DNA from 2 places in the Paenibacillus sp. FSL P2-0121 genome. Region 1 is predicted to be linked to the other one. Evidence: predicted binding sites of a transcription regulator. Region 1 holds the regulator's gene; the other holds the start of a gene.
What was found. The regulator LexA, encoded in region 1, represses DNA repair genes until DNA is damaged. The targets are predictions, from matches to a motif close to CGAACATATGTTCG.
Positions count from the first base shown of each region.

Region 2: the regulator LexA is predicted to act here: its motif matches at 1,415-1,428, upstream of recA (recombinase RecA).

Region 1 covers NZ_CP150245.1:3,946,906-3,952,390, forward strand. Annotated here, with positions in the region: gene MKY54_RS17485 (hypothetical protein) at 1-452, opposite strand, end outside; gene MKY54_RS17490 (DUF896 domain-containing protein) at 502-711, opposite strand; gene MKY54_RS17495 (LysM peptidoglycan-binding domain-containing protein) at 821-1,234, opposite strand; gene lexA (transcriptional repressor LexA) at 1,486-2,112, shown strand; gene MKY54_RS17505 (L,D-transpeptidase) at 2,292-2,630, shown strand; gene MKY54_RS17510 (hypothetical protein) at 2,781-3,161, shown strand; gene MKY54_RS17515 (hypothetical protein) at 3,384-3,962, shown strand; gene MKY54_RS17520 (methyltransferase domain-containing protein) at 3,963-4,739, opposite strand; gene MKY54_RS17525 (MBL fold metallo-hydrolase) at 4,775-5,485, opposite strand, start outside.
Region 2 covers NZ_CP150245.1:4,241,067-4,246,551, forward strand. Annotated here, with positions in the region: gene MKY54_RS18710 (RecX family transcriptional regulator) at 1-170, opposite strand, end outside; gene recA (recombinase RecA) at 281-1,345, opposite strand; gene MKY54_RS18720 (competence/damage-inducible protein A) at 1,646-2,932, opposite strand; gene pgsA (CDP-diacylglycerol--glycerol-3-phosphate 3-phosphatidyltransferase) at 3,041-3,628, opposite strand; gene MKY54_RS18730 (YajQ family cyclic di-GMP-binding protein) at 3,784-4,275, opposite strand; gene MKY54_RS18735 (hypothetical protein) at 4,486-4,647, opposite strand; gene MKY54_RS18740 (RodZ domain-containing protein) at 4,727-5,485, opposite strand, start outside.

The sequences.
Region 1 (5,485 bases):
TCATAGCGATTCATAAGTTTTGTGAAAATCCATTTCGTACGTTTCCCTTTATGCTTAATGACTACAGCTCCACGCGAAAGGGTGATTTTCTCAATATCTGCAGCTGGAAGTCCGCGTTCGCGATTGAATTTAATAGTGGACAGTCTTGCTTTTTCCACCTTTAAGTACGGACGACGGAAGAACAATAGCGCTGCCAGCAAATAGTACAGTACTACTCCCAGCCAATTAGCCAGCATGCCATTACCTTTGGCCTGATCAATAGAACCAACTACCCAAAACATAGTGCCAAGTATCACTAACACTACCGGAAATGCAATGTTGCGACCTTTAAAGACTTCGGCATTCTGGGTAGGAGATTTAGAGGCATAAATCGTATCCTTGCCTTGTTTCTTTCTTTGCTTGTTGATTTGCTGTGTGTTGCGTTGAACCATTCTTTCCCAAGAACGGGCCATGTGCGTTCCCCCTAGTCATCCTGAAATATCTATGAAAAGGAACAGCGAGCTAATGTTTAAGCCCCTTGTTACCTTGTTCATGCTCATCGTTATCTACTACTTCAATAGTATTTAATTGTGCTCGGAAGTTATTACGGATATTCCCCAGGTAAATTTCACGAAGCTTGGCGCGTTCCGCCACTTCCTCTTGATTAAGGCCTACGCTCTTCTGTTTGCGTGCCAATTCGTTAATTCGCGCGACCAACTCATCAATATTCAATACTTTCCCTCCCCCTATAAATTAATTCTAACTCTGCCATGAGAAAAAGAGCTTGTCAAGGTCTACTCCCTGCAAGCTCTACTGGTCATTCTATTATGTTCTCAGAAAATTAATAAATAGGTAAAGTAAGTATGTCTCCAGCGTTAATTTGACTACTCTTAATCCCACTTGAACGTTTAATTCCTTCTATATAAACAACTGTCTTCATATCAGCTGGTTTATTCTTAAGGGCAATACTCCATAGTGTATCTCCACGTTCAACCACAATCCGCTTCTCTTCCTTCATTATAGTCGTCGATCCTGCAAATACATTTCCCACTACTGTTAGGCCAGATAATACTAGCACGAAAATCAATATTAACTTAATAAAGAAATCTTGACGGAACAACGAAATCATCCCTCCAAGCAAACGTTCCGTTATCTCTTTCACCTTAGCGGAATTACGGGCAACGTCATTATGTCCTATAGATTCAACCACTGGGGCCTTATCGTAGATGCTGCGGTATGTACTGTATTTTAGCATAATCATCATCCTCCAAACACTTGTTCTTACTTTCGATTTTATAATAACACGAACATGTGTTTTGTTCAATACTATTTCAGAACAATTGTTCTCTTTTTTTCGAGAGACTCAAGCGGTTCATTTTATTATCATTTGTCTACCATTTTTTAACTCTAGCAGATTAATATTTATAATAGTTAGAACTTATGTTTGTGCGAACGGTAGTTCTATGTTATAATTTTCCCAAACATTACTATATGGGGTTGATTCCAATGTCAAAGATTTCAAGTCGCCAGCTGGCGATCCTGGAATTTATACGAAGCGAAGTCCGCAGCAAGGGTTATCCACCTTCCGTCCGGGAAATTGGAGAAGCTGTTGGCCTTGCTTCCAGCTCCACAGTTCACGGTCATTTGGACCGGCTTGAGAAAAAGGGACTTATTCGTCGAGATCCAACGAAGCCACGTGCAATAGAATTACTAGGCCAAGAGGATTCAGAGAATGTTCACCAATTCGCGCAGACCATCTCACGGATTCCTGTCGTAGGTAAAGTTACCGCCGGGGTACCTATCACTGCTACAGAGAATATCGAAGACTACTTCCCACTTCCTACTCACTATGTAGGTGACAACAAAGTATTTATGCTGTCTGTCATGGGTGATAGTATGGTGGACGCAGGCATTATGAATGGTGACTATGTGATTGTTCGCCAACAACAAACAGCGGACAACGGAGATATCGTTGTAGCCATGACCGAAGAAGATGAAGCAACCGTTAAGACCTTTTACAAGGAACGTGATCATATACGGCTTCAGCCGGAGAATCCAGCTTATGAGCCGCTTCGCCTTAATCGCGTAACTATTCTCGGAAGAGTCATCGGATTGTTTCGAGATATCCACTAAGTATGCACTTCTAACATAAAAGGCTGTTCCGCATATGCGGAACAGCCTTTTTTCTACGTTTTTTTTGCTTTTCCAACCACTTACGAACATTTGTTCCCAATGGCTAAAATGGCCATTTTCTATGAATAACCCTTTAGGCGTTCTGCTCATATCCTAATTAGGAAGGAGTGTTGCGTATAATGCCCAACTACCGAATTATTGTAGATCTGACCCAACGAATGTTATATCTTCTGGACAATGATATTGTGATTAGAGGTTACCCTGTCGGCATCGGTAAGATGTTAACCCAATCCCCAGTGGGTGAATTCACTATTATTAACAAACAACCCGACCCAGGGGGTCCCTTCGGTGTGTTTTGGATGGGACTGTCTAAACCACACTACGGAATTCATGGAAACAATGACCCTTCCTCCATTGGGAAAGAGGTGTCCCACGGCTGCATCCGGATGTACAACGAGGATGTGTTAGCACTCGCTGCTATTGTCCCTATAGGCACACGAGTAACGATAAGAAATTAAATTCGAATGGAGGCTCGGCAACCCCCAAATCACATTAAAAAATGGGGGTCATTACATAAGTAAGTATTTTTTCATTAGCATACTAGGAGTTTGGTGATTATATGTCGAATATTGTTAACAGGATTGCAAATTGAAAAGGATGTGTTTAGTTTGAATAATTCAAAAATTAGAACCCTCGTCGATTTTAAAGTCGATGCACTGGGTAAGCTGTCCGGTTTACTTTTAAATGATGAACAAGCTAGTGGAAAAAAAGTGAATTTGCTCACCTCTTTTGGCAGCATTCAGGGAATCGTCTCTCCAACCGTCTCCAACAAAGAGGATGTATTTGATTTAAAATCTTTGATGGATGATGTAATTGTAGACGAATACATATCTTATTTGGGAGCAGAACACCCTGATAAAAATTTCAGCTATAACTTTGTTGTCCTCAATGACGTTACTGTAAGACCTTATGCTAGTTATGGGACTCCGATCGAATACAAACAGCTGATTGTTTATACCGATCATATCACTGCCTTCAATTTTCTATAGGTTTTCATAATCATCTTAAAAAGCACCCTTGTAGCAACCCCCAATTTTGCATCATTTGCAGAATCGGAAGGTTTCTCTGGGTGCTTTTTTTGGGTTAATCGTGAAGCCGATCCTATAATTCCACGAATTTCCCTTTTAAAAGATACTAGTGGAGATCATTCAGGCATATCTTTCAATAAGCAACAATTTGAGTCTAATGAGATAACTAGGAGGTGTGATTATATGCTGATTATCTTGATGTACTTATTTGCTATTTTAGGAGTTGTTTTAATTCTAAGTGCCGCCATTATAAAATTGAAAACGCTATCTGCTTCATCTGAAATTTCTAAGCTAGTTAATGCGACCTCATCTTTTAACATCAGCTTCACCAAAACATTCATTCCCCCCAATCAATCTCACTTGATCGCACTTAACGAGCCTAATAAAAAATTGGCAATCGGTACCAAAAATCCGAAGAGTAACAAAAAAGCAGTAGCAAAGCTATACTCTTTTGATAATGTAATGGGATCCGAGATTGTGGTTAACGCACTTACCCTTTCAAAAGTATCCAAAAGACATCAAAACAGCAAAACTACTGCAACAAGTGCAGATATTAACGTCCTTAAGGAAGCTGATGAAGAAGCTAATGTGATTGAAGAGCTTACGCTTAAAATATATATGAACAGCAAAGAAACGCCTGTGTATTGTATCTCCTTCTTGCCGGGTTTATTGCCTATTCAACAATCCGACAACCAGTACAAGGAAGCTTACTCCCAAGTACAACAATTACATGCACTGTTCAGGTCAATCGTATCTGAATAATTAAGTTGTTTTTTGCGCAATAAGATGTGTGAAAATAGCAACGTCCTTGTATGGAGATAAACTGCTTAACTTAAGCTCTAGCTCCACCATTTCTACATGCCATTGCTCATCCATTTTTATTTCATTATCCACAATATATCCGTAGATATTATGTATTCCGTATATACTTCTAATCTCATAACCACACTCCGCGAGCCATTCCACTAATTGATCTTTTGTATAGATGGTAATGTCTGTTTGAATAATGCCGCTATATTCCTGCGTGTTTCCAATACTGTCTATAGCCCCCATAGGATCTTTATTCATAACGGCTTTTTTCATCACTTTTGCCACTGGATTATGAGTTATAAGAGAAAGCATTCCGTTTTCATTTTGTTTTTTACTAATGTCCATTAACAATTGTTTTGGATCATCGAGATATTCAAGCACATTATGGCAAAAAATCCAGTCATATCCGTCCGCTAATACATCTGCATCTTGTAGCGTTGCCGATCTAAAGGCTATGTTAAGACCGTCTTTACATGCAGACTCTTGCGCAATGACTATCATCTCTGGAGTCGGATCTATCCCTGTAACTGTATAACCTTTTTTTGCGAATTCACGACTGGTTATCCCAAAACCACAGCCGATATCTAAAATAGATTGAACCTCTTCAGAGCTGCAGTGATTGTCAATTTGCTGCCAAGCGGAATGATAAAACAATCTCCCCCAAGGCATTTTAATGTAGTTTAAATAAGAATCCATTGATCTAGCAAAAGCCTTTGATGTAGACGCCATATCGCCATACCCCCATTTGTTTTCGACATAAAAATCTAAAATTGCACACTAAACCCATCAAACTGGTGAATGCCCGTACCATGTGCTACTACCTTTTGCTCACGTAACTCACGAACCGCTTTTTTGACCTCTTGTAAAATAGATGGATCTAAACCCAGTGTATTATGAGAACCGAATACTTGGGTAACTCCTGGAATTTCCGTAATCTTTTCTAAGGAGGCCACTAAATCAACCGGACTAGTCGAAGGGTAAAAGGCATAGATTGGCGTAACGTCATACAATAAATCACCTGTAAACAGATATCCGTTGGCATGATCAAAAAAGCTGATATGACCTGGCGAATGACCTGGTGTGTGGTATATTTCTATTTTACGCCCGCCTATGTCGAGCACATCCCCTTCTTGTAAAAGAGCTGTTGGCTTCCCTTGAAAAGGTATGTAGGTGTTAGGATCAAAGGTTTCAGGAACAGGAAGGGTGATGTCCCGGCTCATATCTTTTCGAATCTGGGCAAGGGACAAGCCTTTTATTCCGTTAATCAGCCAATCCTCATCCGCTTTATGAACATAGATTGTCTCGAATTGCCCATGACTGCCAATATGATCTGCATGCACATGCGTAGTTATGACAGCGATAGGTAAATCCGTTAACTGATCCGTTATTCTTTTTATATTATCAATACCTAATCCCGTATCAATTAACGCGGCTTGTTTTTGCCCCAAGAGTAAAAAAGAATGCACCTTTTCCCA
Region 2 (5,485 bases), 290 kb from region 1:
ATGACGTCCTCGTGCACAGTCATGTTATATGCTCCGAAATGTATGATATAACGGTGGTCAGATTTCTTTTGACGTTCTACTTTAGTGATCTCTAAGAGTTCTCCTTCAGGAAAATCAGATAACACCTGCTCATCTTGTTCTTCTGCTTCAAAATCCAGTTGTATTACCATAGTTGTTTGTCACCTCGTAGCAATAGATCGGTTATCGTCTTACTTTCGTTACTTGTTAAGAAAAGACACCCTGCAACAATCAATCACAGGGCGTCCTATTGCTTAATATACTATTCGATTTCGAGAAGCAATTTCTCTTCTTCTTCTTGCTCTGCAATAATATCTTCATTCTTCGGCGCAGCAACAATAGTGGATAAATTACTTGCTTCACGGATCTTATTCTCAATAATAAGGGCAATATCCTGATGTTCCTTCAAAAACTGTTTAGCATTCTCACGTCCTTGACCGAGACGCTCGCCTTCGTAGGAATACCATGCACCACTCTTATTCACGATATCCATTTCAGTACCGATATCTACAAGACTTCCCTCTTTGGAAATCCCTTCACCGTACATAATATCAACATCAGCCTGTTTAAAAGGAGGGGCTACTTTATTCTTCACAATCTTGATCTTAGTACGGTTACCAACCACATCGTTCCCCATCTTGATGCTCTCTACGCGACGTACATCTAAACGTACAGAAGAGTAGAATTTCAATGCACGACCACCCGGAGTTGTCTCAGGGTTACCGAACATAACACCGATCTTCTCACGAAGCTGGTTGATAAAGATAGCGATCGTATTGGATTTGCTAATGGCACCAGAAAGCTTACGAAGTGCTTGAGACATCAAGCGAGCCTGCAATCCGACGTGGGAATCACCCATATCGCCTTCAATTTCAGCCTTAGGTACCAAAGCAGCAACGGAGTCAACGACAATAATATCAACGGCTCCACTACGAACGAGTGCTTCGGCGATTTCCAGCGCTTGTTCACCCGTGTCTGGCTGAGAAAGCAGCAACTCATCGATATTTACGCCCAAGTTACGTGCATATTTCGGATCAAGCGCATGCTCGGCATCGATAAATGCAGCTTGTCCGCCTTGTCTTTGCACTTCTGCAATAGCATGAAGAGCAACTGTTGTTTTACCTGAAGATTCCGGTCCATATACTTCAATAATACGTCCCTTTGGAAGTCCGCCTATACCTAACGCAATATCAAGTGCCAAAGATCCGCTAGGTACAACTTCCACTTGCATATGCGTGGATTCTCCCAGTTTCATTACCGAACCTTTACCAAATTGTTTTTCTATTTGACGAAGCGCCATATCAAGCGCTGCACGACGATCTGACAATCAGACCACTTCCTTCACTGTTTATAGTAATATAATAACGTGTTTTTAAGGTCTTGCCAAGCTTTTTTTCGAACATACATTCGTTTTTTTTGTCTTGGGCGTTATTTATCCCTTTTATTGTAAGCCTCCCTCCGGAGATAGAAGTTAATTAAATTCCCCACTTCACCGGACATCAACGACTTATGATCATGAGTAGTCATCGTGATCAAAATCTCTGCAAATATACAAAAAACCGCAGCAAAGAAATCTCAGTGCCACGGTTCTTCCGTATGTGTTTATTATAACTGGGCTAATCTCCCATTACAAGTCTGAACCCTCAAGAGGTGTCTCCACCTTGCGTTCCTCAAGTCTCCGCCACAGACGATACAGCAGAGCCTTTACAGTACGCAACCGGATATTTTCCCGTGTACCTTTAAGATTAAGCTCATAGACCTCTGTCTTACGTCCCCGTTCAGCCAAGCCGATAAATACAAGTCCAACAGGCTTGCGCTCAGAATAACCCGGTCCAGCCACACCCGTAACAGATAAGCCGAAATCGCTGTCTGCAATCATTCTCACTTGGTCAGCCAACACCTCGGCAACTTCTCGACTTACGGCTCCAGGAGCATTGGGTCCCTCCAAATAAGCACTTGGCACATTCAGTAGCTTTTTCTTTAGGTCATTCGAATAGCAGACGATTCCGCCGGCAAACATCGATGCACTGCCTGGAATATTTGTTATGCTCTCCATCAGCAAACCTCCGGTGCAGCTCTCTGCCGCACTTAAGGTCAGGCCGGCATCCGCCATCCAATCCACAATCAATTGCTCCAGCGGCACATCAATGTTCGCATACAAATGTTCCGGCAAAATCTCCTTGATTTGTTGTTCCAGTATCTCCAGCTTTTTTGTAGCTTCATGCTCAGAAGGGGCCTTTGTCGAAATACGAACAGTTACCTCTCCCTCTTTGGCATACGGAGCAATCGTTGGATCAGTCTGACTGCGAATCAGTTCGATGAGCTTGTCCTCCAGCAGTGATTCTCCGATGCCGGCAAATTTGAGCATTTTTGAATAAAGCGGTGTTTCGTTCGTCAAGGCGTGCTGCTGTAGCCACGGTACTGCTTTATCAACGAACATCGGTTTCATCTCACGAGGTGGACCTGGAAGCACAATATAATATTTCTTCTCATGCTCAAAAGCAATCCCAACCGCAAGACCGATTTCATTCGGCAACGGTGTAGTTCCTTCAATTATAAGTGCCTGTTTGCGGTTATTTTCGGTCATAACGATCTTACGATCATCAAAGAAACGTTGTACATGATCCATCGCCAAACGATCAATATGGAGCGTTCTACCTAGCGATGCAGCCAGTGCGTCTTTAGTCAGATCATCCTCAGTGGGGCCAATTCCGCCCGTAAAGATAATAACGTCAGCCCGACTCTGAGCGATCTCGATGGCTTGCTGTAGGCGGCTGCTGTTATCACCGACAACGGTTTGAAAGTATACATCGATCCCGATGGCAGCTAGCTCGATAGACAAAAACTGGGCATTACTATTCACGATTTGACCGAGCAAAAGCTCTGTCCCTACTGCAATAATCTCCGCTTTCATACCTGGCTTTCGCCTCCTCGTTATAATGTAGGTACACTGCTTTTGGATTTCAAAAAAGGTAATAGGTGCTTCACCTATTACCTTTCCTTGTATATCCAGCTTACATGCTTACGCATTATGCAGCTGTAGCAGATCCTTATTCTTCACAAAATAATCAATTCCAGAATAAATAGTGATCAGCGCTGCGGCCCAAATAGCAATATCGTCTACAGGAATACTGACAAATTGAAATGGGAAATTATTCAACAACAGCAGTGAGATCGCAACAATTTGTACAACCGTCTTTATCTTGCCCCATTTGCTGGCGGCAACCACTTTTCCCTCTAGCAATGCAATCTGGCGAAGTCCGGTGACTGCAAACTCACGACTGATGATTACAATAGCAATCCATGAATCGCATCTGCCCAGCTCCACAAGTGAAATCAGAACTGCAGATACCAGCAGTTTGTCCGCAAGTGGATCAAGGAGTTTACCGAGATTGGTGACCATATTATATTTCCTAGCAATGTAGCCGTCTATTCCATCCGTGCTGGCCGCAAGCAAAAAGATTACAGCTGCTACCAAATGATTAACAGATAGCTGAAACGAGCCCCAATGTATCGGTTCTGGATAAAAACTGAAATCCACCAGTAAAAAAAACATCATAATCGGGATCAGGCAAATACGAGCTAGCGTGATGCGGTTGGGCAAATTCACTGAAGTTTTCCTCCCCTAAATCGTTCATACAAATTGCCTAAATCAGGCTAATCCATTTCTACTTAAGCAAGTATATTATAGCAATAAATAGGTGTCAAAAAAACAGAAAGCACCCCGCGTTGTTAGTGCTAATAAGCACTGCGGGGCACAAAATTCTATTTCATGTTCATGAATTGTAGATCCAGCGGCAAATCAGCTTTACGCAAGATCTGAATAATCTGCTGCAAATCGTCGCGGCTCTTACCGGTCACACGAATTTGATCCCCTTGGATCTGGCTCTTCACCTTTAATTTTGAATCACGGATCAGAATATTAATCTTTTTCGCATTCTCCTGATCAATGCCTTGCTTAAGCCCTAAACGTTGACGTACAGATCCCAGGGAGGCCGGTTCTACTTTACCGAAATCCAGATTTTTTAGGGTAATGCCTCTTTTCACCATCTTTGATTGTAAAATATCAATAACAGCGTTGAGCTTATATTCGTCTTCAGAGGCGATTATAAGTGCGTCTTTCTCCAGCTTCAGACTGCTTTTGCTGTTCTTAAAATCAAAGCGGTTGTCGATCTCTTTCTCTGTTTGGTGAATAGCATTCGTTAACTCCTGCATATCCATTTTGGATACAATATCAAATGAACATTCTGAACTCATTAAACTCCACGTCCTTTATACAATTAGTCTGCTACTATTATAAGAGAATGGTACTATTAAGTCTAATTTTGGATAAATCATTATGTAGCTCACCCGACATAGAAAACAGCCCCACTAAGTGGAGCTTTTCCTTCGAGTGAGTTTGGTTCAAAGGGTAGAAACACGTCTCCACCGGAAGTACGCCGTTGGAGACGTTCATTTCTACAGCTTCTATCTGCTTCGGACCGGATTACGAAACATATCCAGAATTCCTAGCACAATATGTGCAATACCGAATCCGAGAATTCCGTATCCCCAAGCACCTGGTGTCAAATAGTATCCGATGAGACTGACAACAACCCCAAGGCCAGCTACAATCCAGCTAACTGTCATAAGATGTACACCTCACTTTGGCTAAAACTGAAAACATTCTTATGTTCTCCCTAAAGCCAAAGTCTATACATCCTATTTGTTATTCGCCTGTCCCTTCACTTTGGGTACCTTCACTTCCAGAACCGTCGTCAAGATTAAGCAGGAGACGTGAGGACGTCTTCTCATCCGTGATTACTTGACCATTTACGGTAATCTCAGTTGCTGGGGAATACCCAGACTTAATATACATGCCTTCACTGCCCAGAACGAAGTTCATAGTTTCTCCTGCTGCTGTATTTCCGAAGGAGAGTTTTTCACCTTTAGAGTTCTCGCCTTTGTAAACTTCAAGCCAGCTTACTCCGGATGCAACAATCTCAACCTTAACTTCGCTTCCGGCAGGAGCTGTAACCTTAAATTTCGTTGTTTTGCCTGACTTCCCATCTGGTGTAACCGTGATAGATTGAGGAGACGGCGTTGGTGTCGGTGTTGGCGTAGGCTCCGTAGTTGGCTCAGTAGTTGCTTCTGCACCTGCCGAGGAAGTAGGCGCTACTACACCGCCTCCTGATGCGGGTGGAGATGTTTGTGCTGTATTAGGATCCTGCACATTATTGGTGATATTTGTTTGATCAACTTGATCAGGGTCTGCTTTGTTTAAACTAGAAGCATAAATGTAAATCACTACAATAATCAATATAGGGAATGTCCACATCAGCACCGTTGGCAGCCATTTTGCATTCCGTTCGGTTTCGGGTCTACGGCTGCGCTTTTGAATCACCGTCTCCATGGTCGTGTCTGCGGGTGGTGCAGGTACGTTCCCATGCTCCTCGAGCAGTTCGTCAGGACTCATGCCTACTGCTTC